Regions from separate parts of the Paenibacillus sp. KS1 genome, predicted to be linked through region 1. Evidence: riboswitches for the same ligand, from Rfam matches in the RefSeq annotation. Region 1 holds a riboswitch; each other region holds the start of a gene.
What was found. A riboswitch is a leader RNA that binds a small molecule or an ion and turns the genes downstream of it on or off. The one in region 1 is predicted to bind cobalamin.

Region 1 (7,389 bases):
CAGCTCACTTACAATCAGCGCGATATCTACGGTACGATCACTATCTAAGCAAATACTGTCCGTTGAAGAGATGTTCACACCGACAGCATGGCAATGGACGAAGCAGCGCTCAATGTTCGATGCTATGAGCCGTATGACATCGAGCAGATCTACCTGAGCATCGATTTCCGTTGATAGCAATTCATGAGTTGCCGCAATTGCCAATACCCGACTGACACTGTCATCCAGACATTTCTTAGCCTCGGGGCTCTTGCATTGTCGGCCTTGAATGCGCAGCAGGGACGCCACCGTCTGCAAATTATTCTTCACCCGGTGGTGAATTTCACGAATAGCTACCGACTTCGAGATGATCTCTGCTTCCTTGTCCTTAATTTCGGTTACATCGTGCAGAATGACGCCTACGCACAGATCCTTCTCCTCAATGAATAGCCGCTTTACTTGGAAGTAACGGCCCGCAGCCTTCACATCTGTCGTCAATGGACAACACGGCGAAGATGAATGCTGCTTCATCACCTCGGAGAACATCGTCTGATCGAGCGACAAATTGTCATAATGCAAGCCTTGTATATCCTCCAAATAACCAAGCTGTCTATAATACGCATCTGCCTGCTTATTTTTGAGCTTCAAAAATCCATGCTTGTCGAACACGAGAACAGCGTCCTCCAACTGATTGATAAGCGAATCCTTGAAGCGAAGCATAGCCGTCAGCATAGAAGACATCTCGCCATCTTCATACGGCGCTCCCGCCATATTGAAGTGAGCTTGAATATTGTCACTCACATCTTTTTCATATATGACGACCGCGATGACGCCATTTTGATTTTTCATCGGATATACGGTCTGCCGAACAAGATGATTCTCCTGCGTGTTGGCAACGAGACCTTGTGACATAATGCCAGTCTCCAGTGTTCTCAGAACACCCGGCTCATTCTCGCGCAGCGCCTTCTCTCCCATAACTGGACGCTCATACAAGGACTGTCGTTCGCTCGGACGGCGATGATATACGACGATAGCCTCGTTCGATACACTGGACAGTACATCAATGAACACATCGTCTTGCACCTCGGTATGTTCAAAAGACTCCGCAATTTCGCATATCCACGCCATATCCGATTCAGACAACCCCGTATGGAGTCTGCACAGCTGCTTGATTCGTTCTTTGAAATCAATCATAGGACATGACGATCGTGGTTGCGATTTCAATCATCGGACACCGTCTATCCATACTTAATTTGCGCAGGGTTTGATAGGCTTCCTCTTCGGTATAGCCATTTTCCTTCATCAAGATCCCTTTCGCCTTCTCCACTGCTTTGCGCTCTTCCATCTTCTGCGTCAGCTTCGATAGATTCTGCTCCAGCTTGCGTATTTCCTTGCCTTTGGCAATGGTCACTTCCACCATGGGAATGAACGACTTTTCATCAAGCGGCTTTACCAGATAGCCAAGCGCACCGACAGCCGAGGCTTTCTCGATAGTTTGCTTGTCGCTGAAGGCGGTCAGGAGAAGAATTCCTCCTGCCAGCTGCTCTGATAAGATTCGTTTACTAGCCTTGAGCCCATCGAGGATGGGCATTTGAACATCCATGATGACGAGGTCAGGCAGATGCTTCTTACATAATTCGATGGCTTCAAATCCATCGGAAGCTTCGCCTACTACATTGTAGTCCGCCTCTTCGAGCATCTCACGAATATCCATTCTTGTAATAGGTTCGTCGTCGACTATTACAATTTTTCCATTCATGTGTCATGCACCTCATTGTCTGCCGTTATTTGCTTGTCTATTGGTATTGCGCCTCTTGTAATAATAGAATCAGCCGTTTACGCTTCCAAGTATTGCTGAAGCGCCTCCACTCCCACATTCTCTATCGTCGAGACTTCAAATATCTGTTCCACACCAGCCGCCTGCAGATGAGCTCTCGCTTGTGCGATTTGCTCCTGCGACTCGGCCAGTTCCACCTTCGTCACCACGCCGATGACCGGCTTGGCGAATACAGTTGCGAAGGCCGGTGGGAAGTAGCTATCTTCCTTCGTGCAATCTTGCACAAGCCCGATTACGTCAGCATCTACGCTGGTTACGAGCAGCATCTTGTATAAATATCGGTTCTCGATGCACTCGCCCGGCGTATCGATCGCTTGGTCGAAGCTTTCAATCGCTTGCGTCTTTTTATAGGCAATTTCTTGACCGTGCAGCCATTGGCACAGTGTCGTCTTGCCAGAACCGGTACTTCCGGCGAAAATAATTTTTCTCATCAGCTTCTTCACCTACGTTCTCGTTATGTTCGCAGCAGTTGAGAAGCCTAAAATATTTTGAAGTCCAAACAGCACTTCACTTATAGCAGATTCGACAGAGGATACATCGCCTGTAATGACGAGTGATCCGCTGAAGCGATCGACGAAGCCGATCTGTACGCCAGCCGCCTTCGTCGCGATATCCGCTGCAATAATGGAAGCCTCGCTTGGTGTTATCGTCATGACTCCGATTGAATCATGTGCGTCATTCCCTAATCCCAGCTTCTTATAGATATCAGGGTTCGGATTCGCGATAATATGAGCCAGCGTGACCTGTTTACCAGGCACGTACTCTTGGATAACGCGTTGTTTCTCAGTGTGTTGCTCCATACCATCATCTCACTCTCATGTCAGAAACACGTGAAATTGCTGTAAAAAAACATAAAAGCCCCTTAAAAGTTCACACAGGAATTTTAAGAAGCCTCTTTGCTTGGTTTTGTATGCAACACGCCGTTGTGTTACCTTTACTATATTTTAATACTGCAAACGTTGTCAATACACATTCAGACAAAATTCGACGCAAACCTACGATTGAAACATTTTGTTCAAAATTTCAGCCACATCTCCAGTTGTTGGTACACGAGGATTCGTCGCTGTGCAGCCGTCTTTCAACGCACCTTCAGCAATCGACTCTCTCATTTCGTCCAGCAGCGCCTTCTCAATTCCGCATTCCTTCAGCGTCTGCGACATCTGCAATTGCTTCTGCAGCTGCTTGATAGCTTGCACCAAGCTGCGTACACCGCTCTTCGGATTCGGTGCGGATAGACCCAAGCTTTTCGCGATTTCTGCATAGCGAACCGCTGAAGCTGTGCTCTCTTCCCTGCCATAGCCTGGCTTATAATTCGCATTGAATTCAATAACATGCGGGAGCAGCATCGCATTCATGCGGCCATGCGCAATTTTGAATTTGGCTCCAGCGACATGCGCAATGCCATGGTTAAGCCCCAGCGAAGTAATATTAAATGCCATGCCCGCAATACAGGAGGCATTATGCATCTTCTCACGTGCTTCTAAATCTCCACCATCCTTATATGCACGTGGCAAGTAAGCAAACACCAGCTTAATTGCCTTCTCGGCAAGCGCATCGGATATATCATTCGCTTTTGTAGACACATAAGCTTCAATCGCATGCGTCAATACATCCATTCCAGTATCTGCCGTAATGAAGTCCGGCACACTCTTAACCAGCTCCGGATCCAATATCGCCTCTTGCGGCAGCATATCATCGGATACGAGTGGGTATTTAATGTTCTTCTGTTTGTCGCTGATTACCGAAAATGATGTCACCTCGGAGCCCGTCCCGCTTGTCGTCGGGATTGCCACGAATGGAATCTCCTGCTGGTTCAGAAGCTTCTGCGCAAACAGCTTCATCGCCTTAGCCGCATCAATGGCAGACCCGCCGCCAATTGCAATGATTAAATCTGTGTTGAACGCACCCAATGCCTCAACACCTTCGGTTACGATTTCAACAGGAGGATCAGGTACGATATTGCTGAAAATATATTGCTCATTGCTCTCATGCAGCCGATCGAATACCATGTTGATCATCCCTGACTTGACCATGAATGGATCGGTAACGATGAAAATCCGCTTATTACGCCATTCCATCAGACGATCCAGCGCGCCATGCCCCATATAGAGATCGGCTTTGATCGAAAGTTTATCCACGTAAAGCACCTCCAACGAGTAGTTGCAACAAAAAAAGAGGCCTCTCAAAGGGATGGATCCCTTCAAAAAGCCTCTTTGCTTGTTATGTCGTGTGCACGCCATTGTGCAACTTATCATTCAATTATCATCTATACTGTACATCGTAACGCAAACAGGCGTCAACCTCAATATAATCGAGTTCATCATTACGACAAATCTGTATAAGAAAAAAGGTGGGACATGCACATCATTGTGCATTTGGTTCTTCTTCGTTGAAAAACGTCCCGCTTGCCCAGCTTGTACATCTTTGTATTTTCGGCGGCGACCACCAGGCTGACTCGACTGCGTTGTCGACAGCCTCCAAGAAAATATAAAAAAGCCTAGCGAGGCGCAATCGTCACTAGACTTGTAAACCAGTCACTTTCGCCTCGAAATGACTGGCCTGGCAAAGTTACTAGACAAAAGACCTGACTTAAGACCGAGCATTCGGCCTATCACAGTGGCGGGACCGCGTTGGATTTGCACCAAACTTCCATCGTCTATAACTTCTTCTATTGTGCATGACGTGAATGGGTCATCCATTCGACAATTATTATAGCACAAACAATCTGTAACGCAATATGAAAAAAAGATAAAAGTTGAGGATCGAAATAGTTAAGAGTGATTTGCCCGTCAATATGTCCCGGCAGATGTGAAGCTGCCCTGCCCTTTGAGATAGCAATCGAAAAACTGTACTAGAATATGATTCATCGTTTCAAGACAGTAATAGGGATCAATCTCCGCCACCCTGCCGCCCTGCAGCATATTGGATATTAGCGGGGAAATGAGAGACAGGTCGGTAAGACTCATATGCTCCGCTCCTTGGAAATGGACGGTATGCACGACTTTACCGTTTTTATCAATAACCTTGTTAGCTGCATAAGGGGATTTGCTGTTGTGCTGTAGGAGCTGTACCCACACACCGTCAGAATAGATATTAAGAAGTGGAGTCGTATAGGGCTGGTTGCTTGCCGCAAAATCATCGGTCTCCTTGTTGTATATGAGCTCGCCAAACATTGGGGCATCGATATTGACAACGGCGCCAACATCATCACGCTCCCTGCCAAGCCTCATGCTTGCCGCTCCACCCATAGAGTGTCCGAACAGACCTATTTTCTGGGTATTCATCAGCTGATACACCTTGTCACTGCTCGTTTTTGCTTTTCCTAAAATCGTATCGATTACAAAATTCATGTCATCCGTACGCAGCTTCATCCATTTTTGAATAAGCCCATAGGTTTGCTCTACCGTATATCTGCCCATGTTGCTGTCAATGACTTCCTGCATAAAATTCCAATCGGTGAATGTTTTGTTTCCGTCATTGGATTCCGTATAATAAGAATGATACGGATGATCGATAGCGCATACTACGTACCCGTGGCTCGCAAGCTCCATATAGGCTGAGATATTGCTTCCTTTGCTGCCGAATGCACCATGAGAGAATACCAACAATGGATAGGTACCGTTTGCATGTTCAGGATACCAAAACTCAACATTGACGTGCCGATTTTCTCCTGTGTCTGTAAATTGTTCGATACGATTTTTATCAACATAGGTATATGATGCGGTTGCGACTTGATACTTCCCCGTAATTGGGGGCAAATGATACTGCGGAAATACGAGAGCAGGAGTTACAGCAATGACGACGAGCATAAACATACCAACTGCATTCCTGATAACGCGGCCGCTTTTATATTCTTTGTGTTCCTCTTTGCTGCGTATGAGCGTCCATACTCCAAGTAGCGCCCAGACAAGCAGCAGCAGTCCAAGTCCCATCCAACGGAAGCTCCACTCAATGACCGAAGCCAATGTGAAAATTAGGAATGCTGCAGAAGCGCCAATCCTTATCAAAGCTTTGATCTTTTTCTGATATGACTTTGTACAAATGCGGAATACTGCAAATGATATCTCACAAACTGCTGCAATAATCAATATGATGTTTCCTATCATCCAAATCCAAGCCTCCTCTGCTTCATTCGTGCAGCATCAGCATACATAACGATTGGTGCAGAGTAAATATGAACGACACTATGCTGTATGAATAACAAAGTAAGCTGTAAAAAAGACGAGGTAAGCTGCTGCCTCCCCGTCTTATTGTTCTTCATCATTTTTTAGTTTTTGTAGCTTCTCATTGATTTCCATTGCGACCTTCCTGTCACTGCTCCATTCAAGCCAACGGACAAGCAGGGAGATAATTGCGATTTCAAATGCGAGTATCATTGTGTTAACTACTCCCGTTACCCAGCCCATCCAATTCGTGAAAATAAGCAACACTATTTCCAAGATCACAAAATGGATCAATATTCGCAACCGCATTCCCTTTTCGCTTATATCATCAGCAGAATAATAGAACATAGGACTTGGCAAGACACCCACCAAAGCGCATATCATGATTGCGTATATATGATGGAAACCGAGAGAAAATATCGAAGCATCCGAGCCGTCTACCCAAATATTTAGATGATTCAGCAGGGTGATGAATATGACAATGCCTGCAAATACAAGCAAGTAATTTCTTACAAAGCTTTTTACAATCTCTGAAACATTCATGTTCGTCCCTCCCTATAGACCAAGCATCGATTTCAGAATCGGCACATATTGACGCGACACCATAACCGTCTCTCCATTATCCATTCTCGCCTCGAACCTGCCGCTGATAGACGGCCTGATGTACGATATTTTCGCGATATTGAGAATACTAGATTTCGATGCGCGGAAGAACTTCTTCCCCTCGACTACCTGTTCGAGCTCGTACAGCTTCTGTTTCGCTTCAAACACCTTATCCTTGCAATACATAAATACCTTGTTATCCACCGATTCAAAATAGTACACATCGCTGAGCTTGATTTGGTGAATCGTATCCTCATAAAAGCCCATGAGCATCTTATTTTTTACTTTTATCCGACTTATCAAACTCATGATTTCATCAGTGACTTCATGACATCGTATAATAATTTCTTCTTCCTTCTGAATATCGATTTCTTCGATTGATATTTTCATAGCTATATCACCGCCTATTTGCCCCTTTTGTCTGTCATCGCTTGTCTTTTCCGTTTCCTTACATCAAACTCACTCTACTAAGTATAATTGTGGTTCATAAAATTGGAAATCACAAAACACTTGATAAATGAAAAAAGCGTGCCGCTCATTTAAGAGTGACACGCCTCACCATTAACCTACATCGGTAACCGACTTATAGCCAACGAAATTCTATATTATTTAATTTGGAGCTTGTAGTGAACATCCTCATCGGCAAACTTGTACACATATAAATGATACCGGCCAGGCTCCGCCTCGACTTCTCCCTTCATGAAGTTGCCGTCCTCGTCGACAGGATACAGAATCTGCTCATTATCGCTTTCGCGGTACAACACCCAATTCACGTGATCGCCAAGCTGCTTCTCCAAGGCAATGTTC
Region 2 (7,389 bases), on a different contig from region 1:
ATCGTGCCACTTAACAAGCGATATGAATCACAGATGGGGTTCAGCGTAGATGTTAACCAGCTTCGTCATGGGCCAAGTAAATCAGAGCTATTGCTGCAAGTCAATGAGACACAGGCATGGAGAAGCGTTCAGAAAACAGATCCAATGTTCCGGTATGAAATTAAAGATGGGAAAGGAGATATAGTGGCTGCATATGATGGTTTGGTGCGCAGAGAATTAGCCATCGGAAATAAGAATGTTCTTCAACAGTCCTTGCATGGTCAAGGAACGTTGGGGCATATGAGGTACCGCCATGCGTTCGTTCCTTTTGAGGAGACAAAGGATTTGACCTTGGAAATGACAGCAATCTATACACAGGAACGATTCTCTAAAGGGGATTCTATAGCACTCGATCCAGCGGCGTTGATGAAGGAGCCGTTAAGGAAGGAGGTGAAGGGGAAGAGCATTGTTTTCAAGGCACGAATGAAGACAGAAGAAGTTCCTGAGCAGATGAAGGACGGCTACGAAGCCTTTCAAGGCAAGGGGTGGATACTGGAGGCTGAACAGCAGCTTGGTTCTGACACGCTAGATCTGGAATGGCGCATGATGGACAAGCAGGGGAAGGAAATTAGAGCGGAGTCGGCGACAGAACTGGAGCAGGATTCGCAAGGAAAGTATCGCAATCGTACGCTGTTCTTTTTCGAAGGTCAGTCCGAGATCCCTGGCAGCCTGAACGTATCCTTGGAAAGGTGGACGAAGAAGACACCAATCAGTTGGAGCATTCCGCTCGTGCCGTCGGCTGAACCGCTCCCTCCAGGTACCGATGAACCGATATATGAGATGACAGTAGCGGAGTTAAAGCCTGAAATCGTAAGCAAGGCGGAACAGGCAATGCATGATCTCGCTCCAAACAAGCCAGCCGAACTGTATGGCGTCGCAGATTACAGCGATCGGTGGTTCCTATATGCCAAGGATAACGGCGAGAGCTTTGTCATAATGCTCAAAGAAGCGGCAGAGCCCATTACTGTACAACGTGCCGTTCCATACCATGAATTGAATGACAAACTGCGTCAGACGGTTGAAGATACCTTGCGGCAAATGAAGCCTGAACAACCGATCGCATTCGCGAAGGCTGTCCGTGTGAGATCTAAGGAACTTAATAGCTGGTCGTTCCATAATGACCAAGCTTCCATTACGATTGATGCGGTAACGGGTCAGGTGGAAATAGCAGAACTGCGGTATGAACATGGAAGCTTCAATGAAAAGGCCAAAGCTGCAGCGGAGAAGGCGTATCCACTTTTTGCGGAAGGCAAGGCATTGCGATCCACAACCATGACGCAGAGAATGACTCCAACGGAACATGTATGGGAGATTGGGCGTGATAGGACTCTCTTTGCCAGAGTGGGGGTACGGACGAACCGAGTCTGGTCGGTTCAGCAAAGCTATAAAGATGATTATCCTGGCGATGAGCAAGCTGCACGGAAGAAATACGCAACTTTGCTTTATACGCCAGAACAGGCTATCAGTAAGGTCATTTCGACCGTTAAGCAGGTATTCGGCATCGATATGGAAGGCTACGATGTGAGCGTCAAGCTCAATGAATATACATTCACGAAAGAAGGTTCAACGACGATTAAAGGAACCGTCAATGCAAAGGGTGAGTTCTGGAAGTTGGAGCTGATTCCGGCAGAGGGAATACAAGATTAAACGGACTTATACGAGGAGGGTATTTTTCATGAAAATGAATACATTATTGGCGCTTTCACTCGCATGCAGCTTGTTCGCTGCAACTCCGGCTATGGCGGAACAGGCCGGCGGGAATAACGGAGGGACGGGAATTGTTCAGTATAGCGATGTAGATCAAAAGTTGACAGAGTCGGCTGAGAAGGCGATTGAGCAATACGGAAACGGAAAAGCATTTCAATTGGAGGAAGCGTTCAAGGATAGTTATTTTGTAGATAAAAAGAAAAAAGAGAATTGGATCATCCAATCCAAAGATCGGAGCGCCGTTGTATCGGTCGATGCAGTTTCCGGCAAGGTACTTACCATATCGCTGAGCTTCAAAATGGAGGAGGTAACTGATGAGTACGCATCGTACCTGAAGGCAGCACAGTCAGCAGCGGAGCAGTTTCGCAAAAATGCGGAGCTGGTCTTTACGGAAGCTCACTTTTTCCAGAACAATATCGCAGACAATAAAACAGAATCGATGACTTTCGGAGCGAAAGACAATCAATTCGTTCAGATCGATACGAAGACAAATAAGCCATTAAATTACCGCTTTACATACAAGGCAGCGGATATGGATCGCAAAATCATAAGCGTGGCAGAGCAGGCTGTAAAAAGTATGGGAATCGATAAGGTTCAACCATTTACGAACATTGAATACGAAAAATATGAAGGAAGAGAAGAATGGAAGCTAGCAAGGAAAATAGAGGTTAAAGGTGATTTCAGGAAAAATGGGGCTGTGATGATAGATGAGAATAACCGGGCGTTCGTGGTCGAGGCTGCTGCCACAATTGAAGCAAAAACGGGCAAGCTTATATCCATAAATGTTAAGCCTACAACGGATAATCAGAAGCGCAAATCATTGACAAAAGAGCAAGGTGTTGTGATCGCTAAGCCTATCGCGAAGAAATTGTGGGGCGTAGACTTATCTTCCTACGAGGTGAAGGTTAATAAGGACTGGGGCGACTACACGTTTAGCAGCAAGGGCAAGGACTCAATTGTAGCCAAGTTTGATAACTTCGGCAATCTCGTTCGCATGGAACGAAAATAGAATAAATAATATAGAGAGCAGAATGGTTATGTTATATATAATTATGGGTTCTAAATAATAGAAGAGAGGGCGCCACAACTGGCGCCCCTTTTCCATTTAAGCTAATTATATCTGATGGCATTCGACATCCCTTATGAAAACAATCACTTATTGACTATAACGGGAAAGACTCTTGTTATATTTCAGAAGTTCTGGGACAATAATAATCAGATTATAAGAGGAAGTTCAGTGATTTATAGAAGAACTTATAAGCAAGTAAGACAGAATTTTAACGTGTTGAAAAGAGGGCACTAGATGAATAAGCAATCCATCTATGGATTAACATTGGATCAGTTGGCCGCTTGGTTAGAGGAGCGGGGGCATAAGAAGTCACGGGCATCCCAAGTGTGGGATTATCTATATCGTAAGCGGGTCAAGGATTTCGCTGATATGACAGAAGTAAATGAAGCCAGCGTAGCACTGCTGTCTGAACACTTCGTTATTCATACGCTTAGCGAGCATGTGAAGCAGCAATCGGCTGACGGCACAATCAAGTTCTTGTTCAAGCTGCAGGATGGCAACTTGATCGAGACAGTATTGATGAGACACAAATTCGGGCTGTCGGTATGTGTGACGACTCAGGTTGGCTGCAACATCGGCTGCAGCTTTTGTGCGAGCGGACTGCTGGCGAAGAGCCGCGACTTGTCGAGCGGTGAGATTGTGGAGCAAATCATGAAGGTTCAGCACCATTTGGATGCAGTGGGTGAGGGTGATTTAGTCAGCCATATCGTCGTGATGGGTATCGGAGAACCATTCGATAACTTCGAGAATATCGTTGACTTCTTGCGGGTTGTTACCGACCACAAAGGTCTGGCAATTGGAGCGAGACGAATTACGGTTTCGACAAGTGGATTGGCGAATAAGATTAAAGACTTCGCAGATATTAATCTGCGGGTGAACTTGGCCCTATCCTTGCATGCGCCGAATGATGAGCTTCGCACGCGCATTATGAAGATTAACCGCGCGATTCCGATTGCGAAGGTGATGGAGGCGATTCGGTACTTCATCAACACGACGAACCAACGGGTGACACTGGAATATATTTTGCTGAAGGACGTGAACGATCAGCAGGAGCACGCGCTTGAGTTGGTGCAGCTGATTCAAGAGTGGAAGATGCAGGACGAGGTCAATGTGAACTTGATTCCGTACAATCCAGTTGATGAGCACAGCCAGTATCAGCGCAGTGAGCAGGAGTCAATTCGCGGCTTCTATGATGTCATGAAGAAAAATGACATTAGCTGCAGTGTACGGTTGGAGCATGGCACAGATATTGATGCAGCATGCGGACAGCTTCGCAGTAAGCAGATTAAGAAGGAAAGCGGTGCTGGTGCCGATCAGGCAGCTATGAGCTAAAATCAATTTGTAGTTTACAAAAAGCGTACCTACCAATGGGTAGGGCGCTTTTTTTCGTGCTGTCTATGAGAAAGTTCTTTGTCCGTCATGCTAAATTTTGCTACAATAAAACCGCGTATTCTTATCGCAATTACATAGAAATAGTTTATATGGTGCTGTGCATGCGCAGCTTAATAGGGAAGTCGATGCGAGTTCGACGCGGTCCCGCCACTGTAACGCAGAGCTGATAATCAAGGCTTTTATCCACTGTTAACTGAGTTAACGGGAAGGTAGATTGTCGAGCGATGATGCGAAGCCAGGAGACCTGCCATATAAGTGCTCTATATTTCTCACGAGGATGGGAGGGGGATGTTTATTCGTGCTGCTAGTAGGAGATTACTAGTGTATTTGGCTGCACAGAAGTGGTTACCTAACATCTTTCTAACAAGGAAAGGTGTTTTTTTATTGCCTTTATATTGATTTATAAGGAGAGCGGACATTGAAGATTACGAACAGAATGTTGAAGAAGAGCTTGTCTGCATTACTAAGTATCGTATTGTTGTTATCACTTGTACAGCCACAAGTCATAGGAGCGGCTAGTGGGCAGGGCAATACTCAGTTAAATAACATGATTGAACATACGGTTCAATATTATAAGGACTATTATAATGATGCTTCTAATCAAGACGCTGTAAGTGATTCATGGTGGGAGCTTGTTGCTCTGTGGAGTGCGGGTCAAGATTTGCATGATGGGACTTGGAAGTTGCCCGCGTGGGAAAAGAAGGAGCCGAGACGATATCGTCCCCAATCCAATGGAACGGAACAGATACAATACATATTCGGCTTGCTTTCGATGGGGAGAGATCCTGAACATGCTTGGGAAACAAATCGAAACCTGTGGTCAGATTTAGCATCACAGCAAAATCAAACAACAGGATCCTTTGGTGCCGTAAATAAGCATATTTGGTCCATACTTGCACTCAATGCCGGATTGAAGCGGGGACAGGATGTCGGGGTATGGAAGGATGACGCATCTCGACAGAAGGCTCTGAAGTATTTACTCAGTGCCCAGTACGCAGACGGCGGATTCGGACTTGAGGCTACGGGAAGCACAGGTGACACCGATATAACTGGAATGGCCCTGCTGGCATTAGGCCAATATCAAGGAGATAGCGCTGTTGAGCAGGCGATTGAACGTGCAAAGAACTTACTGATGAAGCGTCAGTTGAACAGTGCAGGATTCGCTTCTGAAAGTGAGGGTATCGTCGGGGACGAGAATTCGAATAGCTTATCTACTTCCGTATCCGGCTTAATCGCTTCAGGTGAAGATGTATTTGGCTCTAGATGGACGAAGAATGGGAAAACGTTTTTGGATGCGTATTCTCAATTTCAGAAGGCTGACGGTTCATTTGCTTGGCTAGTTAAGGACACTGATGGTAATGGCATGGCAACACAGCAGGCGCTTACTGCCTTGTTGGATATTCAAAGCGGCGAATCCGTATGGTCGCGTATTGCTGATGCGAAGCCGCTACAGAATTATCGTTCAAGCATCTTGACTACCTCTCAAATTGATAATGGCGCGGTAGATCCGGAAGTTGAGATTACACTGTCTGGCGATTTATTTAGAGTCGAGTCTACTAAAGCTGACAGCTGGTCTATCGATGTAGGAACGACTGGACTAAAGCTGAAGGAAATCTCCAAGCTGAGTAATGAAAAAGTAAAAATATCATTCAGTGGTCGTGCAAAAGCAGGCACTGTTGCGATACAGTCCTTGGCAGGAACGACTGCAGGCATTGTAAGCAGTAACGTAGTCAGTATTCGCATAGAGGCACCTAAACCGGTTGGTTTAGTTACTTTATCCGTGGAGAGACGCACCTTAAACGAGCCAGATATTCTAGTGCCAACTGCCGTACCGATCTATGAAGGAGAGACAGCCTTTTCCATCCTTAAGAAAGTGCTGGAGGAACAGGGGATCGAATTAGAGTTCCAAGGGAAAGGTGCTTCTGTATATGTAGAAAGTATCGATGACCTTTGGGAAAAGGATCATGGGGATGGAAGCGGATGGGTATATACCGTAAATGGAGTCGCACCGAAGTCTAGCGCAGGAGCATACCCATTAAAGGATGGAGATATTCTCCGTTGGCAATATACAAAGAACTTAGGCAAGGATATTGAGGATCAAGACAAGCCTAATCAACCGAACGACAAGGTGATTCAAGTCGATGAGAAGGAACAGAGAGTTGAAATAGGCTCTCCACAAGATGAATTGTCATCCAACAAGACAATACTTGTGTTTCCGAAACAAGAATTGCCACATGTTACTTCGGTAACGAGTAGTACATATCTTGAAATTGAATCGAATACTGTTGTCATTTCTCCGGCTTGGGACAAAAAACTGGAACTTCCTCATAGTGGGGATGCAAATAATGAGGCGCTTCTTGCAAAAGTGAACGAAGTTCTATCTCATGTGAAGAAGGAGACAGAGAACATTGATCTGCGTGTCAAACTAGGCGGAGATCAAGATATTCAATTCAATCAGCATGTAACGCTAGTGTTAAAGGGTCAGGGAGATAATGAAGCAGGATATTTGGATGCCAGTGGGACTTTTACTGCTATACAAAAATACGATGATGCATCTGTTCGTAATGATGATGCCTACTCCTATGGAGAACAAGGCGAACTCGTAATCAAGACAAGGCATTTTTCTGAATTTGTCACTTATATAACGAAAGCCAAGGAAGGTAACGGAGGAACCGAAGTACCCGGCGGAGATAATGGAACGGGTACCGAAAAGCCAGAAGTACCTGGCGGGGATAATGGAACAGGTACCGAAAAACCAGAAGTACCTGGTGGAGATAAAGGTACAGGCACCGGAAATGGTGGCGGCGTTGTCGTGCCACCTTTTGTTGCAGATACGATAACCTTTTCAGTAGAAAAGCGTTCAATCGGAGCGGGGGACATTATTGCCCCAATGACGGTACCACTTCAAGATGGAGATACAGCTTTTACTGTGTTGGAGAGAGTAGCCGCAAAATCAGGAATATCGATAGATAGAGAAGGTAGAGGAAGTTCTATTTATGTTTGGGAAATTGACGGGCTGCGAGCTAAGGATCTAAGTGGCTGGATGTATTCTGTTAACGGCACTTTCCCAAAATACAGCGCAGGAATCTATCGCTTAAATAAGGGAGACGTACTTCGCTGGCAGTATACGACAAACTTAGGCAAAGACATCGGAGACAACTTCGAAGGAGACACAAAAGTAC
Region 3 (7,389 bases), on a different contig from region 1:
GTAGAAGGTACGGGTGCAACCGCTCAGGTTGATTTGGCTGCGAAGCAAGTAACCGTATCTTATGATGAGTCCAAAGTAAAGCCGGAACAAATCCGTGAGGCAATTGAGGATCAGGGCTACGACGTCGTTTAATGATTAGGCGCCGATTCTCATATTATGCTGAATACGATGATTGATTACTGCAAAGAACACTCCTTCAGAGGAGTTTTCTTTTGGAATCAGATATAGGGTATAGGGGTATGTTCGAGAAGGATAAGGAGGACATGACAATGGCAGAAAAGCAAGCAACGTTGCCGATTGAAGGAATGACCTGTGCCGCATGTGCAACACGAATTGAAAAAGGCTTGAATCGTATGGACGGCATCGCAGAAGCATCTGTCAATCTTGCTTCAGAACGAGCGGCCGTGCAATATGACGGTGATGCAGTAACCTTGCAGCAAGTCGTTGATAAGATCGAGCATCTCGGATACAAGGTTCCGGTAGAAACGTTGGATTTGCAAATTGAAGGAATGACTTGTGCCGCTTGCTCCACTCGCATTGAGAAGGGGCTGAGCCGTATGCAGGGAGTGCAGACGGCAGCAGTCAATTTAGCAACGGAGACGGCGAAGGTCACCTTTATTGGATTGAAGCAAGAAGATATATTGAATAAGATCTCTCAGCTAGGTTATACGGGGCGGCTGAAGAAGGAAGAAGGCGAGAGTGAACAGGAATCGCCAACACAGCGGAATATACGTCGATTGCGTAATACGTTCCTCGTCTCTGCCCTATTGTCCATTCCACTACTGTGGTCCATGGTGGGTCATTTTTCGTTCACCTTATGGATTTGGGTGCCGGAATGGTTCATGCACCCTTGGGTGCAAATGGTACTGGCAGCGCCGGTTCAATTTATTATAGGGGCACGCTTCTACGTTGGGGCATTTAAGGCACTCCGCAGTGGGAGCGCCAATATGGATGTGCTTGTCGCGCTCGGTACGACCTCAGCCTATGTGTACAGTGTGTACTTGGCGTGGCAATGGCAGATTGGCGAGCTTCATCATCCTGAGATGTATTTTGAGACGAGTGCTGTTCTCATTACGCTCATTCTTCTGGGTAAATGGCTGGAGGCTTCAGCTAAAGGGCGGTCTTCTCAAGCGATCCAAGCTTTGATGGGGCTGCGTGCCAAAACGGCAACCGTTGTGCGCGACGGTGAACAAGTGGAAGTGCCTGTGGAAGATGTGGCAAGTGGGGATCTCGTACTTGTTCGCCCAGGTGAGAAAGTACCGGTAGACGGCATTGTAGTTAGCGGGACATCGACCGTGGATGAATCCATGCTTACCGGTGAAAGCGTCCCTGTTGAGAAGCAAGCTGGCGATAATGTATATGGGGCTACCGTGAATGCGCAGGGGGCATTTACGATGAGAGCGACTCAGGTCGGCTCCGAGACGGCCCTCTCGCAAATTATTAAAATCGTTGAGGAGGCGCAGGGCTCCAAGGCTCCGATTCAGCGGATCGCTGATAAAATATCAGGCATCTTCGTGCCGATAGTCGTTGGGATTGCGGTGCTTGTATTCTTAATTTGGTATTTCGCTGTTGAACCAGGCAACTTCGGTGTAGCCTTGTCTCGAACCATTGCCGTACTCGTAATTGCTTGCCCGTGTGCGCTCGGCTTGGCAACGCCAACGTCGATTATGGCGGGAACCGGACGTGCTGCAGAATATGGTGTACTATTCCGTGGCGGCGAGCATCTGGAAGGCGCCTATCGGGTGCAGACGGTTGTGCTCGACAAGACAGGAACCGTAACAGAAGGGGCTCCTTCGCTTACAGATGTTGTATTGCATGATGGGAATGAAGTCGAGAAGACAGAACTCTTGACCTTACTGGCATCTGCTGAGAAGCAATCCGAGCATCCATTGGCACAGGCGATTGTGAAGGGATTGTCGGAGCAAGGGATCAGTACGGTCGAACCGGATTCATTTCGAGCTGAACCTGGATATGGAATAGCGGCTGAGGTGAATGGGCATCAGATCATTGTCGGCACACGCAGATGGATGGAGAAGAACGGGGTAGCAAGCGCAGGTGCGGAGGAAGCATTGCAAGACATGGAGCAGGCAGGCAAGACGGCAATGCTTATCGCGGTTGATGGCAGCTGGAAAGGCATAGTTGCCGTTGCCGATCAAGTGAAGGCTTCTTCGAAGAAGGCCATCGAGCGGCTGCATCAAATGGGGATACGCGTTGTTATGATGACAGGAGACAACACCCGTACGGCCAGAGCAATCGCGTCACAAGTAGGGATTGATGATGTATTTGCAGAGGTGCTGCCTGAACAGAAGGCACAGCATGTGCGCGAGCTGCAGCAGAGAGGCAGTGTCGTCGCCATGGTAGGCGATGGAATTAATGATGCGCCAGCTCTGGCAGCAGCGGACATTGGGTTCGCGATCGGTACAGGTACGGATGTAGCAATGGAGACGGCAGGCGTAACCTTAATGCGTGGCGACTTGAACGGCATTGCGGATGCGATGGAGATGAGCCGCCGTACCATGCGCAACATTAAGCAGAACTTGTTCTGGGCACTTGTATACAATACGATTGGTATCCCGATTGCAGCAATCGGATTGCTTGCCCCATGGCTTGCAGGAGCGGCTATGGCCTTCAGCTCGGTATCCGTTGTACTGAATGCACTGCGGCTTCAACGCATCAAGCTGTAGCCTGACAGAATTTCACGGTAGAGATCGTGATGTTCCTAAACAGAAGGAAGCATATAATCATATCGCTGAACGTATTATGCGGTAATGATGATGCGGATCATTGACGAACTGTCAACTTTGGTGTTAACAAAAGTGGCGGCCACATGGTATGATCAAATCGGATGAAAGGTATGATTAAGGAGGTCTGAACATGCAATTACGCGTTACAGCGAAGGCAGTCGAGCGTTTTTTGGCTGATTGGGGATTCACAGCAGGAGACTCAGTACGCATATTCGTCCGCTACAGCGGATTCAGTGCTTCAGGACCTTATTCATTCGGCATCATGAAAGACAGTCCGCAATATCCAGCAGTGACGGAAGTTGTGAACGGCATTACGTTCTTTATGGAGCAAAATGATGTATGGTTCTTGGATAATCGTGAATTGACGCTAGATGAGAAAGGCGAAGATATTGTCTTTCTGCATGAAGGAATGGTCATCTAGCGCATCAACCCGTAATCATCAATAGGCGAGCCGAGAGGCTCGCCTATTGTGCATGGATAGACGCCTAGTGAATCGGAGTTTAATGAAGATAAGGTCACAGCTCCGGTATTTGTTTATTTTGGTTAGAGATGAGAAAAAATCCTTGTCATTCGTTCTGGTTAGATATATAATCGTTCTCAATTGGGGGAAGCGTGACTGCGACTTTCAATGCAATTGAATATGAGGAAACAGGTGCTTTGGGTAACGTCGAAGCTTAATAGGGAAGCCGGTTGGAAATCCGGCGCGGTCCCGCCACTGTGACAGTTGAGGTATTGCGAGAGAGCCACTGGTCGTAATCGATCGGGAAGGCTGCAAAGGCCAATGAAGCTGAAGCCAGGAGACCTGCCTGTTTTGACAACACTGTTCGTACCTACGGGAGATAGGGAAGTGTTCGTAAGCATGGATATCGGTTTTCGATTCCTCTTAGCATGAGGGTAGTATGCTAATGAGACGGAAGGATCGATTTATTCCACTATGACTTCATGGACGTTTACGAGACATTTCTGTTGTTGGACAGGAATGTCTTTTTTGCATATTGGGATGCAATGAAAATTTCTGAAGTCTGAGTGATAAAGTCACATATGGTGGGGTAGAGCGTTCAACTGCAATCTTAATTCCGTGTTAAGCGATAGAAATTGTACAACTATATCCCGTACGGCAAATTGACTCATGGAGAGGGGCAGTATGATGACCGTTCATTCAATCAAGACAAGCACAGCAGGTTACCCTCGGATCGGATACGACCGGGAATGGAAGAAGGTATTGGAGCAATATTGGGCTGGGAACAGTTCTGTTCAGCAGCTGGAAGAAGAATTGGCGCGCATCAATGATGTTCGGCTGAAGACGATGCAGGACGCTGGCATTGACCTGATTCCAGTAAATGATTACTCCTGGTATGATCATGTGCTTGATATGACAGCCACATTCGGATTGATACCGTCACGGTTTGCATATGACGGTGGAGAAGTGAACGCAGATTTGCTGTTCGCCTTGGCTCGCGGTACACAGGATGCGGTAGCTTGCGAGATGACGAAGTGGTTTAATACGAACTATCACTACATTGTGCCGGAATGGGAAGGCAAGGCGCCGCAATTGACGGTCAATCGCCCGTTGCAAGCCTATCGCCAAGCGAAGCAGATTCATGGCATTGAAGGTAAGCCAGTCATCATCGGGCCATATACTTATGTCCGCTTTATTAAAGGGATTAAACCGGAAGAGCGCCTGAACGTTCTTCGCCAATTCGTAGGGGTATACGGACAGTTGCTTAGCGAGTTGGAGGGTGAAGGTGTGCAGGCTGTGCAATTGGATGAACCTGCATTCGTGCTGGAAATGCCAAGCGAGCATTGGGCTGCTGTGAAGGAAGTCTATGCCGAATTGCGCAAGGCAGCACCAAGCTTATCATTATGGGTTCAGACCTACTTCGATGCGGTGTCCGACTACGAAGCGTTCGTGTCGCTTCCGGTGGATACGCTCGGATTAGACTTTGTTCATGATAGAGGGAGAAATGAAGCAGCGCTTCGTCAATTCGGATTCCCTGCGCAGAAGCAGCTTGCTGTCGGCATTATTGATGGCCGCAATATTTGGCGTACGGACTTAGCGGCTGCTGCAGTATGGCTGGAGTCTGTGGAAGGGATTGTACCGAAGGAACGCTGGATTATTCAGCCATCATGCAGCCTGCTTCATGTACCACTCACGGCGGCGCGGGAAACTGAGCTGTCAGCACCAGTGCGCGAGGCATTGGCGTTCGCGGATGAGAAGCTGGAGGAGACTGCCCTACTTGCTCGTCACTTCGCAAGCCCGAGTGAAGAGACGCGTGCAGCATTAGCAGAGAGCGGTGCTCGTGTTCAAGCATGGCGGACAGAACCATTAAGACAGCGTCCACAAGTCGTTCAGGCGTTGGAAGAACTGCTTCGTGCAGAAAAGGAAAAAGGAATTGAACGTCTTCCATTCGAGGAACGCAAGGAGCTTCAACGCAAGCGCTGGCCATCGCTGCCGCTCCTGCCGACCACAACGATTGGCAGTATGCCGCAAACTGCGGATATCCGGCGCGCACGCCTTCGCTTCCGCAAGGGAGAATGGGATGCGAAGACGTATGAAACCTATTTGGAAGAAGAAATGACACGCTGGATTTGCATTCAGGAAGAGATCGGCATTGACGTGCTGGTACATGGTGAATTCGAACGCACGGACATGGTCGAATACTTTGGCGAGAAGCTGGACGGGTTCGCGTTCACGAAGTTCGGCTGGGTACAATCCTATGGCTCGCGCTGTGTAAAACCACCGGTTCTGTACGGAGATGTGGCGTTCACAGAGCCGATGACGGTGAAGGAAACGGCATTTGCGCAGTCCTTGACGTCTCAGCCGGTTAAGGGGATGCTTACGGGCCCGGTTACGATCTTGAACTGGTCGTTCGTACGTGACGACATTCCTCGTGAGCAGGCGGCATTCCAGCTGGCGTACGCGCTTCGTCAAGAGATTGCAGCACTGGAGACTGCAGGTATTGGCATGATCCAGGTCGATGAGCCTGCGGTGAAGGAAGGTATGCCGCTTAAGGCGGAGGACGCTGTCTATTATACGGATTGGGCAGTGCTTGCTTTCCGGCTTGCAACATGCGGAGCAGCGCCTGAGACGCAAGTACACACGCATATGTGCTATTGCGACTTCTCCGACATGGTCGATACGATCCGCAAGATGGATGCGGACGTGATCTCGCTCGAAACGGCACGCAGCGGCGGCGATATGATTGCTACGCTGGAGGAGCAGAGCTATGAGCTTGGCATTGGTCTGGGTGTATATGATATTCACAGTCCACGTGTGCCTGCTGTAGAAGAGATTGATCGGATCATCGAGCAGGCGCTTCGTGTGCTGCCGGTTGAGACGTTCTGGATTAACCCAGATTGTGGTCTGAAGACGCGCCGCGAGCCGGAGACGGTAGCTGCACTGCGCAACATGGTAGAAGCAACGAAGCTTGCTCGCGCCCGTCGTCAAGCTTCTGTGCTGCCTACGGAGGCATAATCTATGTTATAACAGTTTATAGTGAATCGATTTTGTACAAGTGAACTGCTAGGAGAGTCCAATCAATCATAGTTTGGTAGTAGCTGTGATAAATGAAAATCTACTTGGCATTTTGCTTGTGGTACATGTTGTTAAGGACACTGCCCCTCGTCGATTAATTATGGTGCTTGACCTTTGACAAGGCCCATGCAGTGTCCTATTTTCTAAATTAGCAACTTTATGAGTTGAAAAAGTTTTCGATCCTTAATAGGATGCTCTGAGGTCATCGAAATTGGACAGAGGCTTCGCCTCACCAGTGAGCTTCTGTTCCACGATCAATTAGTAAAGAGCTTATGCCGATTGTTATACAGGAAGGAGGGCTTTTGTGTAAACTCATGTTAAGCAATCCCCCAAAGGGGATTCGCGTTTCTAACGTAAGTAGTTACTGACTCGATCCGGATAGAAACTGAAAGCTGAAGCAGCATTTGACCCCAATTCTGAACACGGCCCGTCCATTTACGGGTAACATCCATCGTGGCTAGATAGAGCATTTTGAGTAGGGCTTCATCGGTAGGGAAAACACTTTCCTTTGGTCACTTTGAGAAGCTGCCGGTAGTAGCTTTCAATGTTGGTGGTGTAGATGAGTTTGCGGATCTCGGGTAAAGTAATGTTGAGAGTTCCTCCCAGTTATTCCGCCAGGAGCGGACAATGAGCGGATATTTGGCGCCCCAGACCTCTTCGAAGCGGTCCAGTTCAAGCAGCGCTCCTCCCTCGGTGGCTGCTTTGTGAATCGGCTTCAGGTCAGCGGTGACTTTCTTGAGATCCTTGAATGACACGTAGGGAGTGGAATTGCGGATGTGGTGAATCATACATTTCTGAATCTCGGTCTTCGGATAGCAGGCGGCAATCGCTTCAGAGAAGCCGCTTAGAGCATCTCCAGAATGGTTTCTGCGAACAACTCTTTTAAGCATTTTGCGCGTCTTGTGCCGTTACCAGCTTTTCTCCTTAATGAAGGCTCGCAGTTGCTCTTTTGTCCAAAGTCCCATGTGTCCCTCCTCTTTTTCTATTACTTACCATTTTAATAGATTTGGGAGGTTACACAATCTATTTTGCAGACTCTTATACAGGCCAAGCGACTGATATAGTTTTGAATCCATCAACGCATACAGATTTTTCTTTCTCGATTTTTGT
Region 4 (7,389 bases), on a different contig from region 1:
ATTAGCATCGGCAACGGGGCTGCAGAGTGCATGGCGCTGCTGTTGCTGGCGATTCGGCCTAAACGGGTTGGCGTAATTGCCCCTTGTTTCTCTGAATATGAGACACTGTCGCGCAAGTTCGGAGCAGAAGTGATGCATAGGGTTGGCAGTGAGGATAACGACTTCCGTGCTACCGAGTCTCAACTGACAGAGCTTATCGAGCAGGCGGATGTCGTATTTATCGGCCACCCGAACAACCCGAATGGTGCATTATATGATCGCACGCTGCTGGGAAGACTTGCAGCCTTAGCAGAAGTTGCTTCTACGATTCTCGTAATCGATGAAGCATTTATTGACTTTGCGAATGAAGAGGAGCATTCCTTGATTCCATTCGTTCATCGATGCTCGAATCTTATTGTACTTCGTTCACTTACGAAGTTCTATGCGATTCCTGGATTACGTCTCGGGTACGCAATCGCCCAGCCGCAGCATATTGCGGCGATGTCGGCTATGCAGGTGGCATGGAGTGTCAATGGCTTGGCACTAGCGGCAGGGGAGGCCCTACTGACGGACGAGCAAGCGGATCAATACGCGGCTTCAACACGAGCTCTCATCGATGAAGAACGGGCTGTTCTGCGTCAGCAGCTGCACATGTTAGGCATTCGAACATGGCCAAGCGTAGCGAATTTCCTATTATGCAGATCTCCAGAAGGGTGGACGGCGAAGTCGCTTCAGGCCGAATTATGCCGCTCTGGCATTCTCATTCGCAATTGCGACATGTATGTTGGACTGACGGAGAGAGACTTCCGATTGGCAGTCAAGGATCGCGCTGCGAATGCAATTGTGGCATCAGCCCTTGCAGCTGTGTTACAGTAGACAAACACAGAATGAAGGAGAAGTGGGATGCAGCCATATCGAGAGAGCAACTGTACCTATACATCTAGACATATTGCAGGAGTACATATTCGCTGGGAGGATGCTCTCATCGCTGTTGAACTTCCACAGATAGCGCCGATATGGAGCAGTGCTGTATTTCATGGAGGGCAATGGGCGGGCAATCGGATCTTGAATCAGATGGTTCATTATCAGTTCAATTGTGCAGATCCGATAGAGTATCTTCGTCTGACGTGTGTAGAGAAGGGGTACGCTCCGGAGCAGACCGTTGGGCTTATGACCGCTGCTAAGGTGAGCCATGCATCTGTTGCTGAGCAGGATGCGGATGAATGTTCGCTTCTGTGCGTAACGACTGCCGGAACGTCTAATGCGGCTCGTGCTGGGATGCCGCGGCGAGTATTCTCATCTTATGAACCATTGAAGCCAGGGACGATTAATTCCATTCTTATTATGGATGGCAAATTGTCTGATGCCGCGGTATGGAATGTGTTCATGACGGCAACGGAGGCCAAATGTGCGGCTCTGTCTGATCTGGGCATCTTAGATTCAGAGACGGGGCGCATTGCCACGGGGACGACGACAGATGCAATTGTATTTGCCGTGATAGACAGTGGACGATATGAACCTGTGCATTGCTATGCAGGTACAGCGACCACATTGGGTCATGCGGTCGGACAACTCGTTTATACTACCGTATATGAGTCTGTCAAGACCCAGCATGAAGCGTGACCGCTAACAGATTGGAACAACCTACTAGGGTGGGAGACATATGACAGCAGCGTTCATCATAATAGCAGCATACATATGGGATCGGATTGTAGGCGATCCTCGGGCTATCCCGCATCCAGTCGTTGGGATAGGCAAAGGAATAAGCAGAGTAGAACGTGTTATACGCAGGATAAGTCCTTCCGAGCAGGCACTCAAGCCGCTAGGCATCCTGCTGCCGATTATCGTGGTAGGAGGGGCGTATGCGTCGACTTGGCTTATACTAACAGGACTATATCATGTTCATGAATATGTAGGATGGGTTGCCGAGGCATTGCTCATTGGAACGACAATTGCGGTAAAGGGACTGAAGGATGCAGGGATGGCTGTGTATCGGAGGCTGAAGGAGCAGGACTTAGAGGGTGCAAGGCGAGAAGTCGGCATGATTGTCGGCCGCGATACAGAGCAATTGGATGAACCGGAAGTCGTGCGAGCTACCGTCGAGACGGTAGCGGAGAACATTGTTGATGCGGTCATTTCGCCGCTATTCTTCGCACTTATCGGAGGCGCTCCGCTGGCTATGGCATATCGTGCGGTGAATACGCTCGATTCTATGGTCGGCTATAAAAATGAGAAATATCAGAATTTGGGCTGGGCATCTGCCCGCCTCGATGATATCGCCAACTGGATACCAGCACGGATCACTGCTGTGCTCATCACGCTGAGCGCTTGGATTCATCGGTATGATGCACGCAGGGCTTGGTCAATGGCGCTTCGAGATGCAAGCAAGCATCCAAGCCCGAATAGCGGGTGGGCAGAGGCAGCAGCAGCAGGTGCGCTTGGCATCAGGCTTGGCGGTTATAATGTGTATAAAGGAATACGTTCGTTCCGCGCTTATATGGGGGATATGAAGCAGCCTCTGCAAGCAGAGCATGTGCCTGCGGTATGCAGGCTGCTCGTAAGCAGCTCGACAGTCTTTGTTATTCTGGCAGGCCTGCTCCTATATGTGCGCGGAGGATGGCTTCTGTAGATGAATGGCGGATGAAGGAGTACAAATGGGATGACACGGACAACTAAATGGAATGCTCCCGCTATTCATCGGAACCGGCGTCGTTCAGGAGCATCGAAAAACAACAGGAAACGATTATTAATGACAAGACATATGTTACGAAAAAAGAGTCAAGCAAGCGGCAAAATTGTGCGCTTCGCACTTGTTCGTCATGGCTTGACGCAAGAGAATACGGAGCGGCGATATATTAGCTATTCGGATGTACCGCTATTGCCGGATTCACCAGAAGAGCTCCGAGCTCTTCGCCGAACATTGGCGCATCCATCACCGCTGCTATACACGAGCGATATGCGCCGCTGTCGCGACACGCTCGCCTATTTGCGTCCGCGTGACAGCATCCAAGCTGTGGAGGACACAAGGCTGCGAGAATATGACTTCGGTATGTGGGAAGGGTTAACCTACAATGACTTGAAGGAAGATCCACAGTATCGAAGATGGCTTGACGATTCATCAGCCATCCAGCCGCCGCGCGGGGAACCGTGGCAGTCCTTCTGTACGCGAACGGCGCATGTATGGTGGGAAGTGCTGCGCAATGCGCGTGATTCCTTCATCAGCAGCGGAAATCATATGGAACGGCAAGAGGGCGCTATCCGTCGTCGGCCGTACCATTCTTCGCCGCTGCCACGTGGACGTGTGCTGCGCAGCAAGACAAGCCGGATGCAGAGACAGTCATATGGAAGCGGGCCTAGTCCGCGGCCGGATGTTGTCATCGTCACACACGGGGGCGTCGTTCGTCGCTTATATACGCTGGCTTTCCCGCGGAAGTCATTCTGGGAAGCCGCTGCGCCAATCGGTGGCGGTGTTATGATTACGGCGAAGCGATGTGCCCGCAAATGGAAGTTCTTGCGAGCAGAACGGCTTCCAAGCAGATGATGACGTTTGTGTGTCAAAGCAGGTTCATTAGATGCACGCAATGATGTAATCTATTGCAACGCAGAGGCTTTTCCCCTATAATCAATTATCGAGTTTAGCACTTGGATGACGAAATGTATTCCATATTGAATAATCGTGATACTTCAGGTCCTTGGGTATGTATGCGGTACGGATCCATACGCGTTGCTCGGTAAGAGATACCGATGTATTGTATGGTCGATGCATATTCGAGGTTAATAGGGAAGCCGGTGTGAACCCGGCGCGGTCCCGCCACTGTGAATGGAGTGTTGCGCTCATGATGCCACTGTCGAATTCGTTAGTGTGTGCTGTATGAACCGCTATGGATGGGAAGGCGAGCTGCAACGTATTCTCCTAAGTCAGGAAACCTGCCTGAAGATGGACGAGCTGTATCCTTCGCGGAGAGGATCACGTCATTGGCGTAATGCATCAGGCAACATGGCAGCGCAGCTGCTTGCTTCCTGCTTCTAGGTGTCTGTTGAATATTGCGATAGATGACTTTGTGTTCCCCCGGATCGAAGGATCGGGGGTTTTTGCTGTATTTGGAAATGATTTCACATCCCATCAAGCACTTCGTTTGTACAAGGTAAACTGCAGTTCAATGCAATTGCACAGCACGAATGTATATCACAAATTCAGTCACAGTAGGATTTACAGCTCAGGTATATGCAAGTGCTCATTGACAACTGATACCGAATGGGGATGTACATACATTCTTACGGCAAGTGCAGCTTGCAGTGCATTATCGTTCGCATGGCGAAGGATGGAACCGCTTTACACCTGCACGGGTAGTACATGGTTAGAGACTAGGAAGAATGACGCGAGGGAGAGATTCTGACATGAACAAATGGCTGAACAAATGGCTGAACAAATCGGTAGCGGCGCTATTGGCGCTTATGCTTACAGTAGGACTGGCGGCTTGCGGCAATCAAGATGCGGCTAAGCCTGCTGAGAATAATACTGCACAGCAAGAGTCCAATGGCAATGGGGCTACAGAACAACCGAAGCAGGATGATCTAAAAACGACGTATCCGCTGACTGTTAAGGATGCAACGGGTGAAGAATTCACATTCGACAAAGCGCCAGAACGTATTGTGTCCGTGTCTCCAGCTGAGACAGAGTCCTTGTTCGCACTTGGATTGGATGCACAAATCGTTGGGGTGTCTGATTTTGATGATTATCCGGAAGCAGCGAAGTCCAAAGAGAAAATGGGCGGCATTACGAAGCCGAATGAAGAGGCAATTATTAAAGCTAAGCCGGACATCGTGTTCACAGGCATCTCGATGAAGGAGCCAGTTGTGAAGAAGTTCCGTGAGCTGGGCATTAAAATATTCAAGGTAGAACCAAAAACGTACGACGATGTGATTAAGAACATCGAATTGTATGGTCAAATTACGGATCAGCAAGCTAAAGCGAAGACGATTGTTGACAACATGAAGCAAGTGCGTGAAGATGTGAAGTCGGCCGTTCAAAGTGCGGAGAAGAAAAAGGTGTATATTGAATTCTCCCCAGGCTGGACAGTAGGCAGCGGCGAGTTCATGAACGAGCTGATTGAAATGGCAGGCGGCACGAACGTTGCGGCTGATTCAGCCGGCTGGATTCAAATTAACGAAGAGAACATTATTAAATCCAATCCGGATGTAATCATGTTCACGCAAGGTGTAGTGGACTCCGAGACGAACAAATCCTTGGAAGAAATTATTCGTGGACGCAGCGGTTGGAATAACATCAATGCAATTAAGAACAATCAAGTAATCGGTGTGGATCAGAACCTGATCAGCCGTCCGGGACCTCGTGTAGCTGACGGATTGAAGGCAGTTGCGAAGGCGGTTCATCCGGACTTGGTGAAATAATCATCGTGGAGAAATCGATGAATAAAATGGGTTGGTATGGAGGAGCGGGTATTGCGCTTCTCCTTTTGTCCGTTGTAGGATGTCTTGCTGTAGGCTCTGTACAAATGCCAATGGGGGAAATTGCTCAAATTCTTCTTCATCATATTCCAGGGCTGGATCAGTTCATACCGGTCACATGGGATGACGCTTCCGCGCAAATTATGATGAAGGTACGCTTCCCACGAGTTCTATTGGCAATGCTCGTAGGGGCGGCGCTTGGGGTCGCAGGTACTGCATTTCAAGGAGTGCTGCGCAACCCGTTGGCAGATCCGTATACATTAGGGGTATCTTCAGGGGCTTCTGTTGGAGCCGCATTCCTTATTTACTTCGGTTTGCAGTATTCGCTGTTCGGCGAATGGACGATTCCTGTCGTTGCATTCGCTACAGGGGTAGCGACCCTAATGTTCGTCATTAAGCTGGCCAGTGAGCAGGGGAAGATTCCAATCGAGACACTGATCTTATCTGGAGTCGTGATGCAAGCCTTTCTCGGCTCCATCGTCTCCTTTCTTGTAGCCATGACAAATCAGACGATCAATGAGATTTTGTTTTGGGTGATGGGCAGTTTGGCGATGCGAGGCTGGTCTTATACAGTGGTGCTCGCTCCTTATTTGGCAATTGGCATTGTTATTCTTATTGCATATGCAAGACCGCTTAATTTGCTTGCATTAGGTGAGCGGCAGGCCTCGCATCTCGGACTTCATGTAGAGCGGACGAAATGGGTAGTGCTGCTGACGGCAACGATGATTACGGCAGCTGCCGTATCTGTCTCCGGCGTCATCGGCTTTGTCGGATTAGTCGTTCCGCATCTGCTGCGCTTAATTGTAGGCCCTGATTATCGATATTTGATACCGCTCTCAGCAATTGGGGGAGCGATATATGTGATGTGGGCAGATACGATTGCCCGTACGGCATTCGCACCGACAGAAATCCCACTTGGGGTTGTAACCGCGTTTCTAGGTGCGCCATTCTTCGCCTACTTGCTTATGCGCAATAAGCGAGCGAAACGGGGGAAATGGTCATGACACAGCGAATAGAACATCTTCCGAAAGCAAATCTAGATCATGCAGAGAGCAGCAATCATGCTATTCAAATGGAGAAGGGCAACATCATTGAGGTTCAAGGACTGAGCAAGCATTACGGTGAGAAGCATGTGCTGCAAGATGTGGATTTCGCTGTGGAGTCTGGGGAGTGGGTTGGCATCATTGGTCCGAACGGTAGTGGCAAGTCCACGCTTCTGTCTTTGTTGTCAGGAGTGGATCGACCTACTTCTGGCTCTATACAGCTTGCTGGTCAAATGCTGGGTACCTATAAGCGTAGAGCACTATCTCAGATGATGGCAGTGCTGCAGCAGGAAGCGCTTCCGCCACTTGGATTTACGGTGCGCGAAGTGGTTGAGATGGGACGTTTCCCATTTCAATCATGGCTTGGATCAGAATCCGAGGATAGTGGAGAGATTGTAGACCGGATTATGGAGAAGCTGCAACTGACGGAGCTGGCTGACTATCCGCTTGATCGGATTAGCGGCGGGCAGCGCCAACGAACGGCATTGGCCAAATTAATGGTGCAATCCCCTTCTGTAGTCCTGCTGGATGAGCCGACGACGTATTTGGACATTCATTATCAGGTGCAATTTATGGATATTGTTCGGGAGTGGCAGCAGGATTGCGGGTTGACGGTCGTATCCGTGCTCCATGATTTGAATTTGGCTTCTTTATATTGCGATAGGCTTGTTGTCATTCATGGAGGCGGCATTGCTGCTGAAGGCACACCTGAGCAGATCATGACTACGGAGCTGCTGTCACGTATTTTTGCCACAGAGACGACGGTTGTGCCGCATCCCGATACGGGCCGCCCTCAGATTCTTATTCGACCGAAGCTAGGGTTATAGACGGCCCTGGAAAGCATAAGTTGCTGTAGTTTTGCAATAACGAAATTTATAGCATTCCGCTTGAAAATCGA

Region 2: it holds a riboswitch for cobalamin, as region 1 does, so the genes downstream of both, BBG47_RS06335 (S-layer homology domain-containing protein) here and BBG47_RS22030 (1-propanol dehydrogenase PduQ) in region 1, are expected to answer to the same signal.
Region 3: it holds a riboswitch for cobalamin, as region 1 does, so the genes downstream of both, metE (5-methyltetrahydropteroyltriglutamate--homocysteine S-methyltransferase) here and BBG47_RS22030 (1-propanol dehydrogenase PduQ) in region 1, are expected to answer to the same signal.
Region 4: it holds a riboswitch for cobalamin, as region 1 does, so the genes downstream of both, BBG47_RS15080 (ABC transporter substrate-binding protein) here and BBG47_RS22030 (1-propanol dehydrogenase PduQ) in region 1, are expected to answer to the same signal.

The regions. Positions count from the first base shown of each region.
Region 1 covers NZ_MAIS01000082.1:19,799-27,187, reverse strand. Annotated here, with positions in the region: gene BBG47_RS22050 (sensor histidine kinase) at 1-1,173, opposite strand, end outside; gene BBG47_RS22045 (ANTAR domain-containing response regulator) at 1,166-1,738, opposite strand; gene BBG47_RS22040 (EutP/PduV family microcompartment system protein) at 1,816-2,247, opposite strand; gene BBG47_RS22035 (BMC domain-containing protein) at 2,260-2,616, opposite strand; gene BBG47_RS22030 (1-propanol dehydrogenase PduQ) at 2,812-3,954, opposite strand; adenosylcobalamin (AdoCbl) riboswitch at 4,342-4,493, opposite strand; gene BBG47_RS22025 (alpha/beta hydrolase family protein) at 4,606-5,922, opposite strand; gene BBG47_RS22020 (DUF3021 family protein) at 6,064-6,522, opposite strand; gene BBG47_RS22015 (LytTR family DNA-binding domain-containing protein) at 6,535-6,972, opposite strand; gene BBG47_RS22010 (collagenase) at 7,188-7,389, opposite strand, start outside.
Region 2 covers NZ_MAIS01000012.1:64,659-72,047, forward strand. Annotated here, with positions in the region: gene BBG47_RS06320 (DUF4179 domain-containing protein) at 1-1,686, shown strand, start outside; gene BBG47_RS06325 (hypothetical protein) at 1,715-2,755, shown strand; gene rlmN (dual-specificity RNA methyltransferase RlmN) at 3,050-4,147, shown strand; cobalamin riboswitch at 4,281-4,473, shown strand; gene BBG47_RS06335 (S-layer homology domain-containing protein) at 4,626-7,389, shown strand, end outside.
Region 3 covers NZ_MAIS01000038.1:12,850-20,238, forward strand. Annotated here, with positions in the region: gene BBG47_RS14395 (cation transporter) at 1-132, shown strand, start outside; gene BBG47_RS14400 (heavy metal translocating P-type ATPase) at 270-2,684, shown strand; gene BBG47_RS14405 (HesB/YadR/YfhF family protein) at 2,875-3,165, shown strand; cobalamin riboswitch at 3,378-3,568, shown strand; gene metE (5-methyltetrahydropteroyltriglutamate--homocysteine S-methyltransferase) at 3,892-6,219, shown strand; partial or broken gene BBG47_RS14415 (transposase) at 6,628-7,133, opposite strand.
Region 4 covers NZ_MAIS01000041.1:11,853-19,241, forward strand. Annotated here, with positions in the region: gene cobD (threonine-phosphate decarboxylase CobD) at 1-855, shown strand, start outside; gene BBG47_RS15065 (adenosylcobinamide amidohydrolase) at 883-1,602, shown strand; gene cbiB (adenosylcobinamide-phosphate synthase CbiB) at 1,643-2,608, shown strand; gene BBG47_RS15075 (histidine phosphatase family protein) at 2,639-3,520, shown strand; cobalamin riboswitch at 3,717-3,928, shown strand; gene BBG47_RS15080 (ABC transporter substrate-binding protein) at 4,390-5,391, shown strand; gene BBG47_RS15085 (FecCD family ABC transporter permease) at 5,409-6,452, shown strand; gene BBG47_RS15090 (ABC transporter ATP-binding protein) at 6,449-7,318, shown strand.